Regions from separate parts of the Hungatella sp. SB206 genome, predicted to be linked through region 3. Evidence: predicted binding sites of a transcription regulator. Region 3 holds the regulator's gene; each other region holds the start of a gene.
The links. The regulator HrcA, encoded in region 3, represses chaperone genes, less so after heat shock. The targets are predictions, from matches to a motif close to TGTTAGCACTCNNNNNNNNNGAGTGCTAACA.
Positions count from the first base shown of each region.

Region 1: the regulator HrcA is predicted to act here: its motif matches at 3,754-3,784, upstream of M1L66_RS11710 (Hsp20/alpha crystallin family protein).
Region 2: the regulator HrcA is predicted to act here: its motif matches at 5,105-5,135, upstream of M1L66_RS24110 (co-chaperone GroES).

Region 1 covers NZ_CP096603.1:2,685,748-2,693,855, forward strand. The annotation lists gene M1L66_RS11695 (GNAT family N-acetyltransferase) at 1-364, opposite strand, end outside; gene pepF (oligoendopeptidase F) at 541-2,322, shown strand; gene M1L66_RS11705 (nitroreductase family protein) at 2,361-3,125, shown strand; gene M1L66_RS11710 (Hsp20/alpha crystallin family protein) at 3,258-3,671, opposite strand; gene M1L66_RS11715 (transposase) at 3,997-5,250, opposite strand; gene pyrF (orotidine-5'-phosphate decarboxylase) at 5,492-6,409, shown strand; gene M1L66_RS11725 (dihydroorotate dehydrogenase electron transfer subunit) at 6,418-7,194, shown strand; gene M1L66_RS11730 (dihydroorotate dehydrogenase) at 7,194-8,096, shown strand.
Region 2 covers NZ_CP096603.1:5,433,174-5,441,281, reverse strand. The annotation lists gene M1L66_RS24135 (tripartite tricarboxylate transporter substrate binding protein) at 1-584, shown strand, start outside; gene M1L66_RS24130 (tripartite tricarboxylate transporter TctB family protein) at 605-1,048, shown strand; gene M1L66_RS24125 (tripartite tricarboxylate transporter permease) at 1,059-2,588, shown strand; gene M1L66_RS24120 (hypothetical protein) at 2,603-4,132, shown strand; gene M1L66_RS24115 (hypothetical protein) at 4,349-4,963, opposite strand; gene M1L66_RS24110 (co-chaperone GroES) at 5,228-5,518, shown strand; gene groL (chaperonin GroEL) at 5,590-7,209, shown strand; gene M1L66_RS24100 (DUF6106 family protein) at 7,383-7,892, shown strand.
Region 3 covers NZ_CP096603.1:5,629,080-5,637,187, forward strand. The annotation lists gene dnaJ (molecular chaperone DnaJ) at 1-371, opposite strand, end outside; gene dnaK (molecular chaperone DnaK) at 511-2,382, opposite strand; gene grpE (nucleotide exchange factor GrpE) at 2,529-3,149, opposite strand; gene hrcA (heat-inducible transcriptional repressor HrcA) at 3,209-4,258, opposite strand; gene M1L66_RS24940 (3D domain-containing protein) at 4,571-5,374, shown strand; gene M1L66_RS24945 (3D domain-containing protein) at 5,604-6,332, shown strand; gene M1L66_RS24950 (bacterial Ig-like domain-containing protein) at 6,502-8,108, opposite strand, start outside.

The sequences.
Region 1 (8,108 bases), 2.9 Mb from region 3:
GGTTTAATAGCTCCGCCCCGATGGCGTCCAGCGTATGCTTCGCGTCGGCGCAGGAATCATCGGCCAGGAAGAGGAGATCGCATTCGCCCGACTCCTTCAGCAATTCTTCCAGCAGCCGGGTAAAATGCCCGCGTCTCCGGCAGGACGGGAGCGTGAAGGCGCTGCAGCTGCATGTCTCAAATTCGTTAAAAATTGCAGAAAATGCGGATAAGAGCGTTTCTTCGTCGTATAATAGAAAGAAAAGACAGCCGTCTTCCGTGGGAAAGGTGAGTGAAGTCTGATCGTGCGACCGGCATGCGGTTTCGAGGGTGTGCAAGTCTTCCAGCTGATGGAGGTCTAATTGTTTTGTGCGTATGATTTTCATGGTGTTATCCCTTTTCTTCTCCGGAGGAAATTAAAGCACTGCGCTGCGCAGTACTGGTGTATACAGTATAGTACAAGAAACCATGTGATTTCAATCAAATATTTTCCATATTGCTGATTGTTTCTTTGAAATATGGGTGATAGAATAAAACCAGTGGATATAGTGGAGGGATTATTTTGAAAAAGAGAGATGAGATACCGGTTTGTGATACCTGGAACCTGGCGGACATTCTGCCGTCCGATGAAGCTTGGGAAGCGCTGTTTCTCGAGACTGAGAGAGAACTGGCCGGTTATAAGGAGTTTGAAGGACATCTGGCCGAATCCGGCGAGGTGCTGTTTCAGTGTTTGAAATTCGATGAAGACATTTCACTGAAGATTGAGAGGCTGTTTGTATACGGAAGAGAGAAATCCGATGAGGATACGGCAAAGGCGAAGTATCAGGATTTTTCGGCAAGAGCCCAGGCGCTCTCCTATAAGGCAGCAGGACTTTCGTCTTATATTGTTCCGGAGATTTTGGCTATGAATGAGTCTGTGCTGAACGGATTGATCCGCACGGAGAAGGAGCTCCGCCGGTATGCCCGGACATTTGAAATCATCATGAAGAAGAAGGCGCACACGCTTTCTGCAGGAATGGAAGAGCTTCTGGCAAGGTCCATGGAAGCGACCCAGAGCCCTTCCGATATTTTTAACATGTTTAATAACGCGGATGTGAAATTTCCGTCCATCACAGACAGTGAGGGAAAGGAGATTCCCGTCACCCACGGAACGTATATTCCGCTCATGGAGAACCGGGACCGCCGTGTGAGAAAAGAAGCATTTCAGTCCATGTACAGCGTCTACGGCCAGTTTGCCAATACGCTGGCTGCGACGTTCGCGGCAAACGTAAAGCAGGCCTCCTTCTATGCGAAGACCAGAAATTACGCCTCCAGCCGCGCCTATTATCTGGCGGAGAACGAGGTGCCCGAGAGCGTCTACGACAATCTGGTGGCGGCGATTTCAGAAGGCTTACCGCTGCTCCATGATTACGTCGCTGTCAGAAAGAAAGTGCTGGGGCTGGATGAGATCCACATGTACGATTTGTATACGCCTATGGTCAGCCGCGACGACAGCCGGATTCCCTATGATGAGGCGAGGGAGATGGTGAAAAAGGGTCTGGCTCCGTTGGGAGAGAAGTATCTGTCCCTTTTACAGGAAGGCTTTGACAACCGCTGGATCGATGTCTATGAGAATGAAGGCAAGCGCAGCGGCGCGTACTCCTGGGGCGTCTACGGAACCCACCCGTATGTGCTGCTCAATTACAGCGGCACTCTGGACAGCGTGTTTACCCTGGCCCATGAGATGGGGCATTCCCTGCACTCCTGGTTTTCCGATCAGGCGCTGCCTTATGTAGATGCGGGATACAAGATTTTCGTTGCGGAAGTGGCGTCCACGTGCAATGAGGCGCTGCTGAACCGTTATCTGCTGGCAGTGACGGAAGATAAGAAGGAGCGGGCGTATCTTCTGAACCATTTCATGGAGAGTTTCCGGGGAACGGTGTTCCGTCAGACCATGTTTGCGGAGTTTGAGGCCGAGACCCACAGGAGAAGCGAGGCGGGTGAACCGCTCACGGCGGAGCTGCTCTGCAGGCTGTACCATGAGCTGAATGTAAAATACTTCGGACCAGAGATGATGGTCGACAGCGAGATCGATTATGAGTGGGCGAGAATCCCTCATTTCTATACGCCATTTTACGTATATCAGTATGCGACGGGCTTCTCGGCGGCCATGGCGATCAGCAGCAGGATCCTGGCCGGTGATGAACAGGCCCTGGAAGGCTATTTCAAGTTCTTAAGCGGCGGCAATTCCATGCCTCCGATCGAACTTTTAAAGCTGTGCGGCGTGGATATGTCCACAGCCCAGCCGATCAGGGAGGCTCTGGCCGTATTTAAGGAACTGCTGGAGGAATATAAGACGCTGTAGCAGCGATTATATTTTAGATAGAAAAGAGGGGAGCAGGGATGAATCTGTATCAGATGATCTTCAAGAGAAGATCCATTCGAAAATTTAAATATGAAGCGGTACCGGAGCAGCTGTTAAAGGATATCCTGGCCTTTGCAGGCTGCGTGGCGACGCTCTGCCCGGAAATTTCCATAAAGATGGAGATTAAGGAGAATATAGAGAAAGACCTTCACGTCAAAGGCCTGTGGAAGGTGGAAGCGCCGTATTACCTGGTGTTTTATTCGGAAGATAAGGAAGGCTATATGATGAATGCCGGATATGTTCTGGAGCCGGTCCTCCTCTATATGACCGGAAAAGGCCTGGGAACGTGTTACCTTGGCAGCACCCGCATCCCCGGAGCGGAACCGGCCGGGATGAAGGCGGCCATAGCCGTTGCGTTTGGATACCCCAAATCCCTGCTGTACCGCGATCCGGCTACGGCAAAGCGTCTGCCGTTAAAAGAACTCTGCGTGTTTAAGGATGAGATCGGCGAGCCGGTGAAGAATATCCTGAAAGCCGTCCGTCTGGCACCATCGGCCATGAATACGCAGCCCTGGCGTTTTATCGTCTACCATGACAGAATCTATATTTTTTCCTGCAAGGAATTTCTCCCGTCCCAGACCATGGTGGCGATGAGGGATCTGAGCATGGGAATCATGCTGTCTCATCTGTCCATCGCGGCGGAAGAGCTGTGGCTGAATTTAAAGATCGAAGTGGAAGCGCAGATGGTAAAGAAGTCTTATAAGAGCGGCGCCTACGTGGCAACTGCGTTTCTGCTGGAATAATGTCTGACTGTGTTACATGAAGATAAAAAGGGACAGCCCCTTCGGAAATCGCTGCCGTTATGAAACGGCAGACGGATCGCTCCGGGGGGCTGTCCTCATTTTCTATTCTAAAGGGGGCTGTGGGGATATGTGTTATTCAATGGTGATGTAGTGGTTTTCTTCAATCTGCTTCGGAGCTTCCTTCGGAACGGTAAGCTTCAGGATGCCGTTGTCGAAAGCAGCCTTTATGTCTTCCTGACGTAACTGGGATCCAACGTAGAAGCTTCTCTTGCAGGAGCCGCTGTAGCGCTCTTTGCGGAGGAAGTTCCTGCCCTCGCTGTCTTCGGAAGAGCCTGACGTCTCGGCAAAGATGGTCAGATAGCCGTCCTTTAACTCGGCACGCACATTCTCCTTTTTGTATCCCGGAAGTTCCACGTCGATGATGTAATTGGTTCCGTCATCTTCAATATCGGTTCTCATAAGCGTTGTTCTGGTCTGAACAGAGTCGTTAAAAAATGGATCGTTGAAAAATTCATCGAATAAGTTGTTTCTTCTGGATAATAACATAGGTTCTTCCTCCTTATTTATCTGCACCGCTTTTGATGCGGTGTTGTTGTTTGATTTGTTCTAGGTGTAATATAACATAAATTGTTAGCACTGTCAATAGGTGAGTGCTAATTTTCCTTGCGATTTCTTTTATTACCTTATATAGACCGGTGGTACGGCGAGAAAGACTTGAGTTTCCGCAAATTGTAATTGAAAAATGAATATAGTAATCAAAGGTGCCAATCTGCCGTTTTTTGAAATGCTGGCGAGTGGCAGAATAATGAGTAGAGGCACTTTAACAAGCCCCGCCGGAACCGGACTTTGGGAGATTTATTCTTTTATCTATTTAAGCGGTCAGCTTAAGGCTGAGTTGACGGTATGCAGGACGTTTTGTCCTGAACCAGAGTCTGACGCCCTCTTTTGCATACGACAGTATGCCGGAGATCCCTTTTGCCAGCCGATAATAGCAGAAATGCACTTTTTCTTTCACCGGATCTGCTGTCTTTATAATGGAAACCTTAAGGGCATTCGTCTCTGATTTCATGGTGATCTGTGCAAGGAATGCCATGCATAAGGTAATATAAAAATTTAATGCGTTTATGGCTTTGAGTTTTCTTACCCTGAAATTTTCAAACTGGAACATCTGTTTTTTACACCGGAAATATTCTTCGATCCGCCACCTGGAAAAGTATTGCTTTGCTACAGCGATCACATCCTCTTTTGAACGGATTGGTTTATTTGTGGCAAGCATCATAGGATGCTCTGTGATACCATAAACCAGCACCAGATAAATGTCCTTTCTGGAGGCGGTGATCTGTACCTTCACATGGGAAAGATAAGCTTCGTGTTCTTTTCCTTTATAAAATAGAGGGAGTTTTACTTTTCCTTTCCTACGGTTACGCAGCTCCGTTGCAAAAGTCCATTTATTATGGTAGAGCAGCTTACGTTTGGCAGTAAGGCGTATGACATAGTCCTGTCCCATGGAATCCAGCTTGAGAAACATCTTGTTATCATCATAGCCACGGTCCATGACAAAAGTCGCTTTTCCAAACAGGGAATTGGCCCGCTCCATAGCGGAGAATGTGACATCGTTAATGGAGGTAAAGTTTTTTTCACTGGAAGAATGGATCTCGGAAAAGAGACTAAGCGGATGATTGTTGTTGGTGAGGACCGTGGCTTCGGTAACATGATAGCCCTTTTTATAGAGATTTTTTGTGGCAGTGCTTTCGGAACCATCACGTACCCATCCAAGCGATTCAAATTTGTAACCATCAGGCTTGACAACATCACTGTCGTCGATATGGATAACGGGCTGAGCAGGACACCATTTTTTAACCTGTGTGAGGTAAGCTTTCAGAGCTTCCCCGGGAGTCCCCTTGGCAAGGTGGTGTGAAAGGCGGTCAACAATGTTGATTTTTTTGGAAGTTTCATGGAGCTGGTCAACAATATCCGTAAGCAGGCAGCTTTTGGAAGCGAGGATACCATAATTCATTTCAGCAATAAATTTGCGTTCCGGTTTAGGAAGCTTTCTTGAAAATTTATTTGAAAAAGTTAAAATTTCCCGTTTCATTTGGTAAGTATTTGATGTAAAATAAGCCATAAGGAATCCCCTTTCTTTTTGTTTAGTAAGATTTTTGTTTGGTAGCTTAATTTTACATCAAAAAGGGATAGGATTCCTTATATTTTGGGCATTTTTTTAAAGTTGTGTATAAGTATAAACAGTAATGGTGCTTCTGTGGACAGAACTGCGGAAACTCGAGGAGAAAGACGCTTGAAACAGCCCCTTACTTATGATAGAATTGGTAAGAATAGAGAAAATGTGAGGAACGAAGGAGGAGACTATGATTAATCAGTTGATTCAGAGGATTCAAAAAACAAAGGCACCCATCTGTGTTGGACTGGATCCGATGCTTGGCTATATACCGGAGCATGTGACAAGAAAGGCATTTGATGAGTTTGGTGAGACACTGGAAGGCGCAGCGGAGGCCATCTGGCAGTTTAATAAAGAAATCGTGGACCATGTCTATGACATTATTCCATCTGTAAAGCCTCAGATCGCCATGTATGAGCAGTTTGGGATCGAAGGACTTAAAATATATAAGAGAACCGTCGACTACTGTCAGGAGAAGGGACTTCTCGTGATTGGCGATGCGAAGAGAGGGGATATCGGTTCCACCTCCGCGGCGTATGCCACGGCGCATATCGGCCATGTGAAGGTGGGGAGCAGCGTGCTTACCGGTTTCGGTACCGATTTCCTGACTGTGAATCCATATCTTGGCACCGACGGGGTAAAACCGTTTGTCGATGTCTGCAGGGAGGAGGACAGAGGCCTCTTCGTGCTGGTAAAGACCTCCAATCCTTCCAGCGGTGAATTCCAGGATCAGCTGATCGGCGGCAGACCGCTGTACGAGCTGGTAGCAGACAAGGTAGTGGAATGGGGAGCGGACTGTATGGATGGCGCTTACAGCAATGTCGGAGCCGTAGTGGGTGCGACCTACCCGGAGATGAGCAGAATCTTAAGGAAGCTGATGCCGAATACCTACTTCCTGGTACCGGGATACGGTGCGCAGGGCGGCACTGCCGAGGACTTAAAGTACTGTTTCAATGAAGACGGACTCGGCGCCATCGTCAACTCCTCCAGAGGCATCATCGCCGCCTATAAGCAGGAGAAATACGCGAAGTTTGGCGCGGAGCATTTCGGTGAAGCGTCCAGACAGGCCGTGATCGACATGGTTTCCGACATAAACAGTGTACTGTAGGAGGAATCATGGCGCAGAGAAAAGTAACAGCCTTTGTGGATAGTCAGGAAAGGCTGACAGAAGATGTATACAGTATGTGGATCCGGGAGGAGGAGATGGCTGCCCAGGCAAAGCCGGGTCAGTTTATTTCTGTGTATACAAAGGACGGAGCAAAACTGCTTCCGCGCCCGATCAGCATCTGTGAGACGAATAAAGAAACCGGTATGCTGCGGATCGTATACAGGACCGTCGGAGCGGGAACGGAGGAGTTCTCCCGTTACCAGGCGGGAGATACGGTCGATATCATGGGACCTCTCGGCAACGGATTCCCGCTGGAGGAAGCAGCAGAGGGAAAGACCGCCTTCTTAATCGGCGGCGGAATCGGGATTCCTCCCATGCTGGAGCTGGCGAAGCAGTTAAACTGCAATAAAGAAGTGATTTTAGGATATCGTGATGTCCTGTTTTTAAATGAAGAATTCGCTCCTTACGGGGAAGTGGTTCTTGCGACAGAGGACGGAAGCGCCGGAACAAAGGGCAATGTCATTGATGCCATCAGAGAGCACGGTTTAAAGGCGGACGTAATCTTTGCCTGTGGTCCGACTCCCATGCTGCGCGCGTTAAAGGCCTATGCCGCCGAGGAGAACATCACCTGCTTTCTGTCTCTCGAGGAGAAGATGGCCTGCGGAATCGGCGCATGTCTGGCCTGTGTATGCAAGACAAAAAACGTGGACGAACACTCCCAGGTTCACAATGCGAGAATCTGTAAAGACGGGCCGGTATTTCGGGCAGAGGAGGTAGAACTCTGATGAATATGAAAGTAAACTTAGCCGGTGTGGAGCTGAAAAATCCGGTTATGACGGCTTCCGGTACCTTCGGGTCCGGAGCGGAATACGGCGAGATGGTGGATTTAAACGGTCTGGGCGCAGTAGTGACCAAGGGCGTGGCCAATGTGCCGTGGCCCGGCAATCCGACTCCCAGGATCGCAGAGACGTACGGCGGCATGATCAATGCCATCGGCCTGCAGAATCCGGGAATCGATGTGTTTGCAAAGCGCGATATTCCATTTTTAAAGCAGTATGATACGAAAATTATTGTCAATGTCTGCGGCAGAACCACGGAGGACTACGTGGAAGTGGTGGAACGGCTCGGGGATGAACCGGTGGATATGCTGGAGATCAACATTTCGTGTCCCAATGTAAAGGAGGGCGGCATTGCCTTCGGACAGGATCCGAAAGCGGTGGAGGCCATTACCAGAGAGGTAAAGAAGCATGCGAAGCAGCCGGTCATCATGAAGCTGAGCCCCAACGTGACGGATATCACCGTCATGGCGAAGGCGGCGGAGGCGGGCGGCGCCGATGTGATCTCTTTGATCAATACGCTGACAGGCATGAAGATTGATATAAACCGCAGAACCTTCGCGGTGGCGAATAAGACGGGCGGATTATCCGGTCCGGCTGTGAAGCCGGTGGCGGTCCGCATGGTGTATCAGGCGGCAAATGCTGTGAAGATCCCCATCATCGGCATGGGCGGCATTATGAACGCGGAGGATGCGCTGGAATTTATCCTGGCGGGAGCCACGGCAGTTTCTGTGGGAACGGCCAACTTCCATAATCCGTATGCCACAGCCGGGGTTGTGAGCGGAATCGAAAGCTATATGAAGAAATATAACGTAGAAGATATCAATGATTTAGTCGGAGCCGTACGGTAAGAGGCCGGCGAA
Region 2 (8,108 bases), 200 kb from region 3:
TACTCTGTGTGAACCCGGAAAAGAGCGGCATCCATAACTGGGAGGAACTGAAGGCCTATGGAGAGAAGGAGCGGATTCTGTTCGGCTCCAATACACCTGGAGGAACGACTCATATGCTGGGCACTGCGCTGTTCGGAGAAGCGGGCTTAAACGCGGAGGCTGTAACATCGGACGGAACGAATAAGGATATGCTGGCCCTGACCTCCGGTGACGTAGTCTGCGCCATCGGCAATGCCAGCGCCTGTCAGCAGTTTATCGAAGAGGGAACGGCCGTTCCCATCGTGGTATTTTCAGCGGACGCCTATGAAGGATTCGAAGGTTTTACCGTTCCGTCCGTCGTGGATTTGGGATATGATATTCAGTTCAAATCCTGCAACTTCCTGATGGCGAAAAAGGGAGCGGACCAGGCGGCTCTGGATCAGATTCATGACATGATTCAGGCCTATACGGAAACCGAGGAATGTAAGAAACTGGCCGAGAGCGCAAAATACGTCCCGGATATTGCCGACGGCGAGACCGTCCGTGCCATGATTGAGGATTCCGCTAACATGTGTCAGGAAATCTACGAAAAATATTATCACTAATAAGGCAGGGAGAAAGCGATATGAAAGTGAAGTACAGGACAAATCTGTGGGCCGGAATCGTAAGCGTGATCTTCGGCCTGGCAGTCCTCTGGCTGATTCCGGCTCAGATAGGTACAGAATATTCGTCAGGAAACAGCCTGACTTCCAGGGCCGTTCCCGGTGGAGCAGCCATTCTGTTTATCGTATGCGGCGCGGCGCTGATCGTCCAGAGCCTTATTTTAAAGAAGGACACGGTCCGGGAACTGGATCTGGCAAAAGAAGGCAAGGCGTTCCTTTACATGGCGGTGTTTGGGATCTATGTGATCCTGTTTGAATACAGCTTTATTGTGGCTTCCATATTCCTGGGAGCCGCAACCCTGCTTTTTACAAAGAGTAAAAAGCAGCTGTATTATATGATCGTAATTATCACGGTTTTCGTCCTGTATCTGCTGTTTACGCAGGTACTTCACGTGAGACTGAAGTAGGAGGCCGCAAATGAAGGAAATTATATTTCAGGCACTGCCCCAGCTGTTTACTCTGGAGAACTTTGTATTTGTAAACCTGGGGATTTTTATCGGAATCATTTTCGGCTCCATACCAGGGCTGAATGGCAATCTGGCCATTACCGTTCTGATTCCATTTACGTTTAAATTAGGCAGTGTTCCAGCCCTGCTGATGCTGACTGCCATCTTTTTTGGCTCGAATTTCGGAGGCTCCATAACGGCGATTCTGATCAATACGCCGGGAACGAACGCAGCGGCAGCCACCCTGCTGGACGGATATCCCCTGTCGAAAAAGGGAAAGACCAGGAAGGCCCTGGACATGGCCCTGGCGGCGTCCACCTTTGGCGGACTGGTAAGTGCGTTGTGCCTCCTGTTTTTCGCACCCCAGATCAGCAAGATCGCCGTCTATTTCGGAGCCCCGGAGTATTTTGCCCTGGCGGTGTTCGGGCTGTCCGTAATCGCCTCAGTCAGCGGACGGAGCATTTTAAAGGGAGTGATCAGCGGGGCCTTCGGCGTACTGATCGCCACGGTGGGAATTGATGCTGTCAGCGGCGTTACCCGTTTTACCTTCGGTAGTCTTCAGATGTATAACGGAATCAAAATGCTGGCGGTTTTACTGGGCGTTTACGCGATTGCACAGATGATCAGCCGTGTAAACGGCACGGAAGAGGAGGAAGCGGGGACAGAGCTGAAGAAGGCAGATCCCTCGGACCGCCTGACGCTCGGCGAATTAAAGAGTACCGTTCCCACCATGCTGAAATCCTCCGCGATCGGAGCGTTTATCGGAGCCATTCCGGGCACAGGCGGGGCGATCGCCTCCTATATCGCTTATAACGAGGCCAAACGCTGCGCGAAACCGGGCGAGAAGTTCGGTGAGGGAGAATTAAAGGGAATCGCTGCGCCGGAGTCCGCCAACAATGGGGCGACCGCGGCCACGCTGATTCCGCTGCTTACACTGGGAATTCCGGGAGATGCGGTGGCGGCCACGCTGTTGGGCGCATTCACCATGCATGGGCTGGTGGTTGGTCCGAAGCTGTTTTCCACTTCGGGTCCGGTCGTTTATGCCATTTTGATCGGATGTGTGATTTCTCAGATTGTGATGTTTTTACAGGGAAAATATCTGCTTCCCCTGTTCGTAAAAATCACACACATTCCGCAGGAGCTTTTAACGGCGCTTCTGGTTGTTATCTGCTGTACGGGAGCATTTTCACTGGCGAATTCTTCCTTTGACGTGAGGGTCATGCTGATTTTCGGCTGTATCGCTTATTTCATGCAGAAGGTGGAGCTGCCTCCCGTTCCGATTATTCTCGGAATCGTTCTTGGCCCCATCGCAGAGGCCAACTTAAGAAATTCCCTGGTCCTTTCAGACGGCTCCTGGACCATATTCTTAAAACGCCCAATCTGTCTGGCGTTTATTATTCTGACCTTTGTTCTGATCTGGCTTTTAAAGAAGAACGACAAAAAGCAGCGGAGCATGGAAGCAGAATTTCTGAAAAAATACGGAGAAAATACGGAGAAGTAAGGAAAGGAACCACTATGCATTACAAAAAACTATGGACGGATTTACACAGCAATATTCATCATAATCAGATGGGAGAGCTGAACCAATGGATTGAACACGCAAAAAAGACTGTTGATTTCTGGCCGGTTGCCTACTATCCCTTTTATATGAAGCGTACCGAAACAGGGGCAGGCCTGGAGGATTTATATGACAGGGAACAGATCGAACAGGACTGGGAACAGCTTCGCGATGCGGTAAAACAGCAAAACGAAGCCGGTTATCCGATGTTTATGGGCTATGAGTGGCAGGGCTCCGGAGAGGACGGAGACCATAATGTGTTCTTTTTGGATAATGATCAGCCGATGCTCCATCCCATGCGGTACGAGGAACTCTACCAGGCGTATAAGGACAGGTCGGCGATAGCCATCCCCCACCACGTGGCCTACCAGCTGGGCAGCAGGGGAAAAAACTGGGAGACGCACCGGGAAGCTTTCTCTCCCTTTGCTGAGATATATTCCAGCCATGGCTGCAGTGAAAATGATACAGGCCCTTTTGATATGGAGCGCCATCTCCACATGGGGCCGAGAACCGGAGAGACCTGCTATGAGAGGGGTATCGAGAAGGGGTATCTGGTCGGCATGATTGCCTCTGGAGACAACCACAATGTACCGGCAGTTCACGATCATGGAACCATGTGCGTGCTGGCAGCGGACGGCTCAAAGGAGGCGATCTGGGAAGGCCTGTTAAACCGCCGGGTATATGGCGTCAGCAGAAGCCGTATGGATATTGATTTTACCATAAACGGAAGCCCGATGGGGTCTGTGGTGAAGCCGGGAGAGGGAACGCTTGCATTTGCCATTGAGGCGGCGGACGCCATTGACCGGGTAGAGATCCTTCGGGACAATGTTCTGGATACCATGGCGGTTCATGCGGGAACCTGGGAAGAGACTGAGTATACCGGAGTAAGAAATTATAAGTTTGCAGTGGAGTTTGGCTGGGGGCCGAATCCCAAGTTTTATAAGGACCGTCTGACGAAAACATGGGATGGGTCTCTGGAGGTTCCGGGCCGTCTCTGCTCGGTGCAGAAATGCTTTAACAGCTTTGGTCAGGAGCTTTGCAATGTGACGGAGAAATCCTGTGAATTCCATATGACTACCTATATGAGCACCACTACAGGCCACTGGATGGGACCAAGTACGGTCGTGAAGGAAGGCTTTGTGTTTGAAGTGGAGGGAAAGCCGGAGGACGAGATCGTGCTGAAGGTGGACCGCTACGTCTACCGCTTTACGCTTAAGGAATTGATGAAATCCTCGAGAATTCTCGCCCAGTATCAGGAGAGCATGGATTTGGCCGCAGAGGTCTTTGGAAATGTGGAACACTACCGCGATGATTTCTACTGGCACAACGCCTATAAGACCAGAATTCGTCAGGCAGTGCCGGAAGAGGCGTATACGATGAAGTATGAAAAGAAGGTGACACTGGAGGCGGGAAGCTGCTACCGGCTTCGGGTACACTTGAGAAATGGAGACACCGCCTGGGTTTCCCCGATTTTTGTGCGGGAATAACAGACAAAAAGAGTTCCGAAGAGTGAAGGCGTGTGCCTGGAAATGGAATCGTGAGAGCGGCATTCACTTTTCGGGACTCTTTCTTATTAATATGTAAACTTTAAAATGTAAACTTAAATTGTAATCCTAAAATGTAAACTTAAAATGTAAATTTAATGGCGCAGAATGGAATACCACTCTGCGCCGTCTGATTACCGGTTGGCTGATTCTAATTCATTATGGTTCGTCTGCCGTGTCTTCCACAATGGTAGTGGATTCCTCTGCGGCAAATTTCTTCAGTGCATCTCCGGTTCCCTCATATATCTCTTCGACTTCTTCTGAGTCTGCTTGTTTATCTTCTGTATCTGCGGCCTGCTCCGGTTCTTCTTTGAACCCTTCTGTGGCGCCGGCTGCGTAGTCGAGCCCGCCGTCTTCGGTAATATCTTCTTCTTCCTCGTCGTCCTCTGAACGGTCCATAGCGGAATCAAGCATATCCTTGGCAGTATCGGCAACTGCGGAAGCGGCTTCCCTGGCCGTACTGTTCACGATGCTGGCTGCGTCTTTCACGAGGTTCTTCGCGGCAGAAGCTGCATCCTTGGCTGCGTCGGCCATATCGGCGGCGGCTACCTTGAATTCATCTTTGTCTGCGTGAAGGGATACGTAGTTCCTGTTCATTGTGCTGTCAATCTTGGAAATGTCATCATTCCCGTCATCTTCAAAATCATGAAAATCTTCTTCCAGTTCTTTATGGAAAGATTTATATTTCGTAAAATAAGAGATACCGGCCGCAACGGCACCCGCGATGGTGGCGAAAGCCACTAACTTCCCAAAACCATTACCCTTTTTTGCCATGTGAAACACTCCTTTCATTTGATTCTTATTGTAATACTTATAAAGAAAAAAATAAAGGTATATAATAAGAAAATTTCTATAAACTATGTAGGAACGGGAAAATGCTCTCAGTTATGGAATGAAATTGTAAAAAAAATATAAAATTAGCACTCAACTATTGACAGTGCTAATAATGAGTGATATAACTTAGTATGTGAATAAAAGAAGTTTCCATTGCGAAACAAAAAGAAAGAATCAATAGAAACAGTATGAGGAGGAATTGCAATGAAATTAGTACCATTATTTGACAGGGTAGTATTAAAACCATTGGTTGCAGAGGAAACGACGAAATCCGGTATCGTTTTACCGGGTCAGGCAAAAGAAAAACCGCAGCAGGCGGAAGTAATCGCAGTTGGACCAGGCGGCCTGGTTGATGGCAAGGAAGTAACCATGCAGGTAAAGGTCGGCGATAAAGTAATCTTTTCCAAGTATTCAGGAACCGAAGTGGAAGGCGAAAGCGAAAATGACAAGCTGGTTATCGTAAAGCAGAACGATATCCTGGCTGTGATCGAATAAACCGTATCCCTAAGGCAATACCGAAATCATAACAAAAACGATAGATAGAAAGAAACTGGAGGAATGAAATCATGGCAAAGCAGATTAAATATGGTGTAGACGCCAGAAAAGCACTGGAAGCCGGCGTAAATCAGTTAGCAGACACAGTTCGTGTAACATTGGGACCGAAAGGAAGAAACGTTGTTCTTGACAAATCCTTTGGCGCTCCGCTGATCACCAACGATGGTGTGACCATTGCAAAAGAGATCGAGCTGGAAGATCCATATGAGAACATGGGCGCACAGCTTGTGAAAGAAGTAGCGACAAAGACCAACGACGTAGCAGGTGATGGTACCACTACAGCGACGGTACTGGCTCAGGCGATGATCAATGAAGGCATGAAGAACGTGGCTGCAGGCGCTAACCCGATTGAATTAAGAAAGGGTATGAGAAAAGCCACTGAGGCAGCGGTAGATGCAATCGCAAAGATGAGCGAGCCGATCAAGGGCAAAGCTTCCATCGCCAGAGTAGCGGCAATCTCTGCAGCAGATGACGGTGTCGGCGAGATGGTAGCCGATGCGATGGAGAAGGTTTCCAACAACGGTGTCATTACCATTGAAGAATCCAAGACCATGAAGACTGAGTTAGACTTAGTAGAAGGTATGCAGTTTGACAGAGGATACGTTTCCGCTTATATGTGCACCGACATGGAGAAGATGGAAGCCAACTTAGACGATCCGTATATCCTCATTACAGATAAGAAGATTTCCAACATTCAGGAGATCCTTCCTTTGTTAGAGCAGGTTGTACAGTCCGGCGCAAGACTCTTAATCATTGCAGAGGATATCGAGGGTGAGGCCCTGACCACTTTAATTGTAAACAAATTAAGAGGTACCTTTAATGTAGTAGCTGTTAAGGCTCCTGGCTACGGCGACAGAAGAAAAGAGATGCTTCAGGATATCGCTATCTTAACAGGCGGCAAGGTAATTTCTGAAGAATTAGGCTATGAATTAAAGAGCACCACAATGGATATGCTTGGACGCGCTAAATCCGTTAAAGTTCAGAAGGAAAATACGATCATCGTAGACGGCGAAGGCAGCAAAGATGAGATCGAAGCAAGAATCGGCCAGATCAAGGGGCAGATCGAAGAGACCACATCTGATTTTGATAAAGAAAAATTACAGGAAAGACTTGCGAAGTTATCCGGTGGTGTCGCTGTTATCCGCGTAGGCGCGGCTACTGAGACTGAAATGAAGGAAGCAAAGCTTCGAATGGAAGATGCTTTATCCGCGGCAAGAGCGGCCGTAGAAGAGGGCGTTATCGCCGGCGGCGGTTCCGCTTATATCCATGCTATGAAGGACGTTCAGAAGGTGATTGACAGTCTGGAAGGTGAAGAAAAGACAGGTGCTAAGATTATCTTAAAGGCTTTGGAGGCTCCGTTATACCACATTGTGGCAAACGCAGGTCTGGAAGGCGCCGTTATTATCAGCAAAGTAAAAGAGGCACCGGCTGGCACAGGCTTTGATGCTTATAAGGAAGAATATGTTGATATGATCGAGGCCGGTATCTTAGATCCGACCAAGGTTACAAGAAGCGCGTTACAGAATGCGAACAGTGTTGCATCTACCTTATTGACAACTGAATCAGTTGTTGCTAATATAAAAGAAAAAACACCTGCAGCTCCGGCTCCAGGCGGAATGGATATGATGTAATAACGGAAGCAAAAGCGACGCATGCGTAATGAAAAGAGGGTTTGCAGTGCTTGCATTGCAGATCCTCTTTATTTTGTCTCATAGGAGAGTTCATCCTGTGAAACAAAAAACCTCCGGGTGACGTGGACCGTGAATTATATCATCTCCCTTCACAGAAGAAAGGACATCAGTCTATGAATGAAATGTATGCAGAATGGCTCGTAAAACGAAAAGCACCAGCTTATATGATGCTTGTCAAGGTATTGATGGTTCTGGTATGTGTGGTGGCATTCTTTATTGCTGTATCCCCGCTGCTCGGAATTTTCGGAATCCTGGTTCTCTTTGCGGCAGCAGCGGCAGCCTACTTTGTCTTCCGCAACAGCGAAGTTGAATTTGAATACCTTTATGTAGGCAATCAGTTGACAATCGACCGGATTTACGGAAGGACCAAGAGAAAAAAGGCCTGGGAAGGTTCCATGGATGAGATTCAGATCGTCGCGCCTACCGGTTCCACGGAAGCGAAAGATCACGAGAGAAATAATATGAAGGTTTTGGATTTCTCTTCCCACACCCCGGACGCCAAGACATTTACATTGATCAGCCAGTCCGGCAGTGAATCCGTGAAGATTATTTTCGAGCCGAACGATAAGCTTCTTCACTGCATGAAGATGACGGCTCCACGAAAGATCGTGGACCGCGTTTAAGGAGATGCCTTGAACGTCGTTTGAGGATTTGTTTCAGGATAAGTTTTATAAGGGTAAAAGGAAAAGGACAGATACATGATGCGTATTAGGACGCGGCGTGTGTTTGGCCTTTTTTGTGCTCTTTGGGAATGGGGGAGGAGTGAAGCTAAAACGGCTGGATTGGTGGGGAGTGAACTGTTACGATTTTTATAGGAATTTTTGTAAAACCTAACATCG
Region 3 (8,108 bases):
GCGCCCCTCGATGGTCCATTATAACGGGCACCGCTTCTGGATCGTCCGCCGCCAAAAATATCGCCGAAGATATCGCCAAAGATATCTCCCATATCTGCGCCGGAAAAATCGAAACCGCCGAATCCGCCCGGTCCGCCGTTTCCGTCAAACGCAGCGGAACCAAACTGGTCGTACTGGCGTCTCTTATCGGGATCACTGAGCACGCTGTACGCCTCCGAAGCCTCTTTAAACTTCTCCGCTGCGGCAGCGTCGCCGGGGTTCGTATCAGGATGGTATTTTTTTGCTAATGCCCTGTAGGCCTTCTTAATCGCCGCATCGTCTGCGTCTTTGGGAATGCCGAGGACTTCATAATAATCTCTCTTTTCTGCCATCTTAGGTCTACCTTTCACTTATCGCTTTACCTGTTTCCGGCCCTTCATGCCTGCCGGACAGCCAGATATGAAAACTGCGGAAAAAGTGCTGTATCACTACAACACTTTTTCCAAAGCCCAGTCAACTGACCAGACTATCTTACACCTCTTTGTAGTCTCCGTCAACTACATCGCTGTCCTGATAGGAAGCTCCGCCGCCTGCGTTATCCGCACCAGCGCCCATATCTGGGCCGGCACCTGCAGAACCCTGGGCAGCCTCATATACTTTTGCAAACAGTGCCTGAGCGCTGTTCATCAGCTTCTCTCTGCCAGCCTTGATGTCTTCGATCTGCGCGTCTGTCATCTCTTCGATCGGAGCTCTGTTGATGGCTTCTTTTAAAGCGTTTAAATCAGCTTCTACGGCAGCCTTATCATTGGCGTCAATCTTGTCGCCTACTTCCTGTAAAGCCTTCTCTGTCTGGAATACCATGGAGTCGGCGTCATTTCTCGCATCAATGCCTTCCTTGCGCTTCTTATCCTGAGCCTCGAATTCAGCCGCTTCTTTTACAGCCTTATCGATATCATCATCGGACATGTTAGAGCCGGAGGTGATGGTGATATGCTGTTCCTTGCCTGTTCCAAGATCCTTAGCGGATACGTTTACGATACCGTTGGCATCGATATCAAAGGTAACCTCGATCTGCGGAACGCCTCTTCTTGCAGGCGGAATTCCGTCTAAACGGAACTGGCCGAGTGTCTTGTTGTCTCTTGCAAACTGTCTCTCGCCCTGTACAACGTGGATATCAACCGCTGTCTGGTTGTCAGCCGCTGTGGAGAAGATCTGGCTCTTCTTTGTCGGGATTGTGGTGTTTCTCTCAATCAGTCTTGTCGCTACGCCGCCCATGGTCTCGATGGATAAGGACAGTGGAGTAACATCCAGAAGAAGGATATCGCCTGCGCCGGCATCGCCTGCCAGCTTACCGCCCTGGATGCTGGCGCCGATCGCCACACACTCGTCAGGATTTAAGGTCTTGGACGGTTCTTTTCCTGTCAGCTGTTTTACTTTTTCCTGTGCTGCCAGCATACGGGTGGAACCGCCTACCAGCAGAACTTTTCCAAGCTCGGAAGCTGTGATTCCGGCATCTCTTAATGCGTTCTGTACCGGAACAGCTGTACGCTCGATCAGATCGAGTGTCAGCTCGTCAAATTTCGCTCTCGTTAAGTTCATATCGAGATGCTTCGGGCCTTCTGCCGTAGCAGTGATGAACGGTAAGTTGATGTTGGTGGTTGTGGAGGAGGATAATTCCTTCTTAGCCTTCTCTGCAGCTTCTTTTAATCTCTGCATAGCCATCTTGTCACCAGATAAGTCTACGCCCTCTGTCTTCTTGAATTCGTCTACCATCCACTGGGTGATGCGGTTGTCGAAATCATCGCCGCCCAGACGGGTGTCGCCGTTTGTGGAAAGCACTTCGATTACGCCGTCGCCGATTTCGATGATGGAAACATCGAATGTACCGCCGCCTAAATCGTATACCATGATCTTCTGCTCTTTTTCATTGTCAAGGCCGTATGCCAGCGCTGCTGCCGTCGGCTCGTTGATAATACGCTTTACATCAAGGCCGGCAATCTTGCCTGCGTCCTTGGTTGCCTGACGCTGTGCGTCGTTGAAGTATGCAGGAACCGTGATAACGGCCTCTGTTACCTTCTCACCCAGATAAGCCTCTGCGTCAGCTTTTAACTTCTGCAGAATCATCGCGGAGATTTCCTGCGGTGTGTAGTTCTTTCCGTCGATCGCTACCTTGTAGTCTGTACCCATATGTCTCTTAATGGAAGAGATGGTTCTGTCCGCATTGGTAACCGCCTGACGCTTTGCAGGCTCACCTACCAGTCTCTCACCGTTTTTTGTAAATGCTACGATAGATGGTGTTGTTCTTACCCCCTCACTGTTCGGAATAACAACCGGTTTTCCACCTTCCATAACAGCCACACAGCTGTTAGTAGTACCTAAGTCAATACCAATAATCTTGCCCATAGTTTTTTCCTCCTATAATTGTCTTTACTCTCAATTTTATCATTTAATAAAGGTATGTTCAGCTCATCTAAGCTCGAAAGAACCTCGCTAAGATTCGTGAACGACGTTCGCACTAAACCCGAAAAGACCTCGTTAAATGCTCACAGTCAATTGGCTACCTGAACCATGGAGTGTCTCACCACGGTATCCCGGTAGGTATAACCCTTCTGAAGTTCCATGGCGATCGTGTTCTCGCCAAGGGATTCGTCATCAATATGCATCACTGCGTTGTGGAAATTCGGGTCAAATGGCTGACCCACTGCTTCGATCGGTTTTACACCTGCATCTTCCAGCGTCTTCATAAGCTGTCTATATATTTTTTCCATTCCTTCTGCAAACGGAGCGCCCTTATCCTCCTCCGGAACGGCTGCAAGGCCTCTCTCGAAATTGTCGACCACCGGAAGTATCTTTTCAATGATATCTCTGGCACCGATTTCAAACATGGCAGATTTTTCTTTTTCTGTCCTCTTTCTGTAGTTATCGAACTCGGCCATATTCCGCTGCAGACGGTCGGTCAGTTCCTCTATCTTGATGTCTCTCGGATCTTTCTTCTCTTTCTTCTTTCCAAAAAATCCTTTTTTCTCCGGTTCTGTCTGCTTTTCTTCTACCGGCTCTTCTTCTCCGTTTTTTTCCTCAGCGGCATCCTCGGCACACGCGTCTGTCTCTGCGGCCTCTTTTTCGCCTTTTTCTATTTCCTTTTCAACGGAACCGGCGTCTTCAGCCTTCATGGCCTCTTCTACCAGTTCCTCTTCTATTCTCGTCTCTTCGCTGCTCACTGTTCTTCCCTTCACCTTTCATCTTTTTTCAGGATTGAATCCAGCTGCGTCATGAGATTCCGCAGCGTATTCAAAACCTTTTCATAGTCCATACGCTTTGGACCGATGATACCGATCGTTCCCCTCAAGCCCTCGCCCAGCTCGTAATTCGCTGTGACGATACTGCAGTCCCTCATCGTCTGCACCGGCGCTTCCTCGCCGATATAGACCTGAATTCCCGAACTGCTTTCTGAACTGTTCACATCATCGACCAGCTCCTGAAGAAGTTCTTTCTGTTCCAGCGTACCGATCAGACGGCTTGCCATCTCTCCGTCGCTTAACTCCGGATACTTGAAAATGTTCGTGGCGCCGCTGGTGTAAATCTGCAAATCATCGTCGTCCGCCCGGATTGCTTCCGCAACCTCGCCCAGAACCCGGTCGACCACCTCGCTGTGTATGCCGGCCTGCTCCTTTAATCTGCTGATCACGTCCAGATTGATTTCCTCTATGGTCAGCCCGTTTAAGGCATTATTAAGAAGAATGTTAAGATTTAAAAGCCCTTCATCGCTTAGCTGCTGGCTGACGGGGATCATGGTGTTCTTAATCATGTTTCCCTCTACAACGATGACCACCAGAAGCTTTCCATCATCAACCTTGGACAGCTGGATGAATTTCAGCTTGTTTCTGTGATACTGGGGAGCGCTGATCAAAGCCGCGTAATTCGTGTTCTGCGCCAGGATTCTTGCCATCTGCTTCAGCAGAAGCTCGACCCGGTCCACACGCTTTAGCATCAGGTCCTTGATTTCAGTAAACTCTTCTTCTTTCTCCTGCATGATCTGATCCACATAAAAACGGTATCCCTTATCGGAGGGAATCCGCCCGGCCGACGTATGCGGCTGTACAATGTATCCCAGCTCCTCCAGATCAGACATCTCATTCCGGATCGTGGCTGAACTCAAATTCAGATCGGTGTACTTGGAAATAGTTCTGGAACCAACCGGTTCGCCAGTTTCTAAGTACGTTTTAATAATAGCCTTCAAGATCGTAACCTTACGGCCGTCCAACTGGTCCTTATCGTTCAACCCGCCACACTTCCTTTCTGAGTCTTTCTGTTAGCACTCAACGTTTGGGAGTGCTAACATCTTCATTTCATAATATATTCTTTTTTCCCTCATTTGTCAATACATTCGATTGAAAATTTTTTGAGAATTTTCTGTGAACTTCTTCTTTATAAATTATAAAGCATTTTAATGAAGTAAGACAAATGTTACAAACGTATTGCCAGTATTTCCTTGACATTTAACATTTTTGTAATATAATGAAAATTGATACACCATAACAACGCATTTTTCTATCATATTTCACGGAAAAATCATAATATTGCGAGGTAAATCATGAAAAAGAAATCAGGAAAGCTTCTTCTGATGCTGTGTGTGACGCTCCTCTGTACCCTGTTTTTATCCATAACAGCTCTGGCTGCCGAAGAAAAAGGCGCTCTCACAGCCGTGGATGGAAACCATATTACAGGGTGGCTGAAGGACAACGCGGAATCCGGCGAGACGGCAGCGGTTGAACTGCATATTTACAAAGACGGAGCCGCCAAAGCGGCAAAGGTCATCACAGTACCGGAAGAAAGCTACAGCGAAGAGGCAGGAAAGTCCTATGGAGACGGCTGTCGTGCATTTGACTATAAGATCAACTGGGAAGAAATAGGCGGAAGCGCTTATAAAGTAGAAGCCTGCCTGGTAACCGGAGATGAAAAAACACTTCTTACCGGCTCCCTGGAATACAAACCGGCACCAGAAGCCTTAAAGAAAACTGAAAGCACCAGCGAGGAGATCGGCCCTGGAATCCCGAAAAAAGAGGAGAAACCAGTGGAAGAAACCTTCGGAGGATATAAAAAAGGAGAGTCCCTCGGGATCTTCAAGACCACCGGATACTGTGGATGCAGTAAATGTTCCGGCGGCAGCGGCCTCACCTATTCCGGTACCGTGCCGCAGGCAAATCACACCATATCAGCAGACATCACCGTACTTCCCCTGGGAACAAAGGTAATAATCGGTGAAACTGTTTACACGGTAGAGGACATCGGAAGCGGAGTGGACGGCCATACCGTAGATCTCTACTTCTCAAGCCACCAGGAAGCACTGGATTATGGAGTAAAAAAACAGGAAGTATTTCAGGCAATTGCGGAGTAGATCCTGAATTATAATATAAGAAGAAAAGCCTTTCAATCAACACATCAGAACGAATAGAGACGCCTTATGAAACATCGGGCATCTCTATTTTTTTATTCATATCCTTGACAAATCTGGAAAATAGTGTAAAATGTGTATTTGTACCTCATTTATTACAAAACTGTTACATATATATATAATATATTAAAATATGTTACAGTTAGTAAAAAAGAAAGGATGTATTTATTACATGAAACGATTGAAACGAAATCAACTGTTCTTCGGAACTTTACTTATGATGACATTTTTATTAGGTACCGCTGTCCCGGCTCTCGCAGGGCAGACACCCGGAGTTCTGGATTGTGTGGAAGGCGACAGCGTCCGGGGCTGGGCCTGGAACAGCTCCGATCCCGCTTCCGCGGTAGAAGTCAAGGTCACAGTCACCAATCAGGCGACAGGACAGACAGAAGCCGAGTACACGGCTCCCGCCGATGACTATCGGGAAGACCTGGTCAGGAAAGGCACCGGAACCGGCAATTACGGATTTGAAGTAATCGTACCGTGGGAATCATATGAGGACGGTTCCTATCTCGTTGAAGCCTACGCATCAGGAATGAAGCTCTCCTGCCCGAAGGTACACAGTGTTGGCGACATGCAGGTCATGAGCTCTGACGGAAGCGCAGGAACGCTTCGCTCCCTCGGTATCTTTAAGACCACCGGCTACTGCCCATGTTCCGCCTGCTCCGAGGGATGGGGACGCCACACCAGCACAGGAGCCATCGCCTCCGCCAACCACACGATCGCGGTTGACCCGAGAGTGATTCCTTACGGAAGCAAGATTATGATCAACGGCGTGATCTATACCGCAGAGGACCGCGGCGGTGCAGTAAAAGGAAACCATGTTGATATCTTCTTTAATACACACGGAGAGACGAGGGCATATGGTACCAGAAGTGCGGAAGTGTTCCTGGTTCAGTAAATCAATAAGGCTTCCCTAAAACGGGAATTAAGACCGTATACCGTATATGCCATGATGTACACGGCATTTTGCCATATGCAGCTGCCTGCTGCCTGTACATCTGCATATCTTACGGTATACGGTCTCATATTATATTTTCAGAATATTCCCTGCAAATTTGTATGACAGCTTACTGTTGTATCCAGGCGCCATCCTTACCGACAGTAAATCCATCCGGTGTCACAGTATTTACTGCCATAGCTCCGTTCCACCCCAAATAGTACCAACTATTTTCCCAGCTTATCCAGCAGGATTCCGCCATGCTTCCATTCGGATTCATAAAATACCAGAGGCCATCTACTAAAATCCAACCAGTATTCATATATCCCATTCCATCAAAATAGTACCAGAGGCCGTCAATCTGCGCCCAAGAAGAAGTGATATATCCGCCTGCAATTTTCTGATACCACCAGCCAATATCATCTTTCTTCCATGCTCCCGGAATCGTATTGACTGATTCCCCTATACTGCCGCTGTCGCTGCTGTCAGTTCCACTTGGTGGAATTATCTCTTCTTTTTTATTCCCCAACACAAACAATGATGAATCTGATATCAGGAAGCTTATCTGATCTCCTTTGACCGTAGGAATTAGAGTATTCCATCCGTTATTGCGATACTCATAAATCATCAGATTCTTTTTAGTAAGACCGGCCGGTATCTCCATCTGAAAACGAATGGGAAGCACTGGCTGAATCTCTTCCTCATTTGCGGTAAGAAATGTATTGACTGCGATCGGGTTGTCTAACACCTCTGAGATTTCAGATACCATCTCATCCGCCGTAGTATTACCAATTCTAAGCCGGACCTGCTGGGAGTGACTCAAGCTTATGTCAGCACTGAAGATAAGCCCCTGTGTATTAACTTTTTTAAAGAAGCCGTTTGTATCGATGACGACTTTGATATCCGGATACGCCTTTGTCAGCAACCTGTCAAGAAATAAAAGCTTGGAATATAATTTATCGCTTATTCTGCCATTTTTACCGTACGTATCCAGGCACTCCTTCGCCTCATCAAGAGCTTGGCTGAATGCAGCTTCTTTTTCACTGTCCATCATATATTCTCCGTACTGTAAAGCCTGTTCCAGCCGGTTCTGTGCTGCGGACAGCGCCCCGCTTATCAACTTCTCCCTGTCCTTACTCACCTTTACTGTAAAGCTGTCAGAAAATACGAGTTCTTCGCCAGCCTCGCCTTCTTCGTAATAAAAAACTTTTACTTTCCGGTTTCCTGTTTTCGATAAATCTGATATTTCTACTTCCAATTCCTCCATCGGCACCCGTTCCGTATACGTTGCATTACTGGAAGTTGCATACACCTTTACTGTCTTTTCCACGATCATACCATCTGCATCAAAGTCGTCTTCCGGCTCATACGTCAACTTATACGGTTTTCGGGTTACATTGATCTTTTCCACAGATCGTATGGATTCATCCCCGTCCAATACTCGGATATCAAAATAATCCTTTAATTCTGCTGCCGGTTCATCGCCTTCTGTGATGGCTGCTGTAACTGTAACCGTAGATGTTCCTGCTTTTTTAGTATTGTACTCTAATGTATAATCTCCATCCTTTAGCACTACAACATTTTCATCCGTTAAGTTAAGTCCGCGTACTTCCAATCCCTCCGGATTAATCTCATCTCCAACAGTATAAATGAGCTGATTCGGCTTTTTAACCACTTTAATAGATTGATTCAGTTTCGTTTCATAAACCATAACAGAGAATGACGTTTCATAAGTAA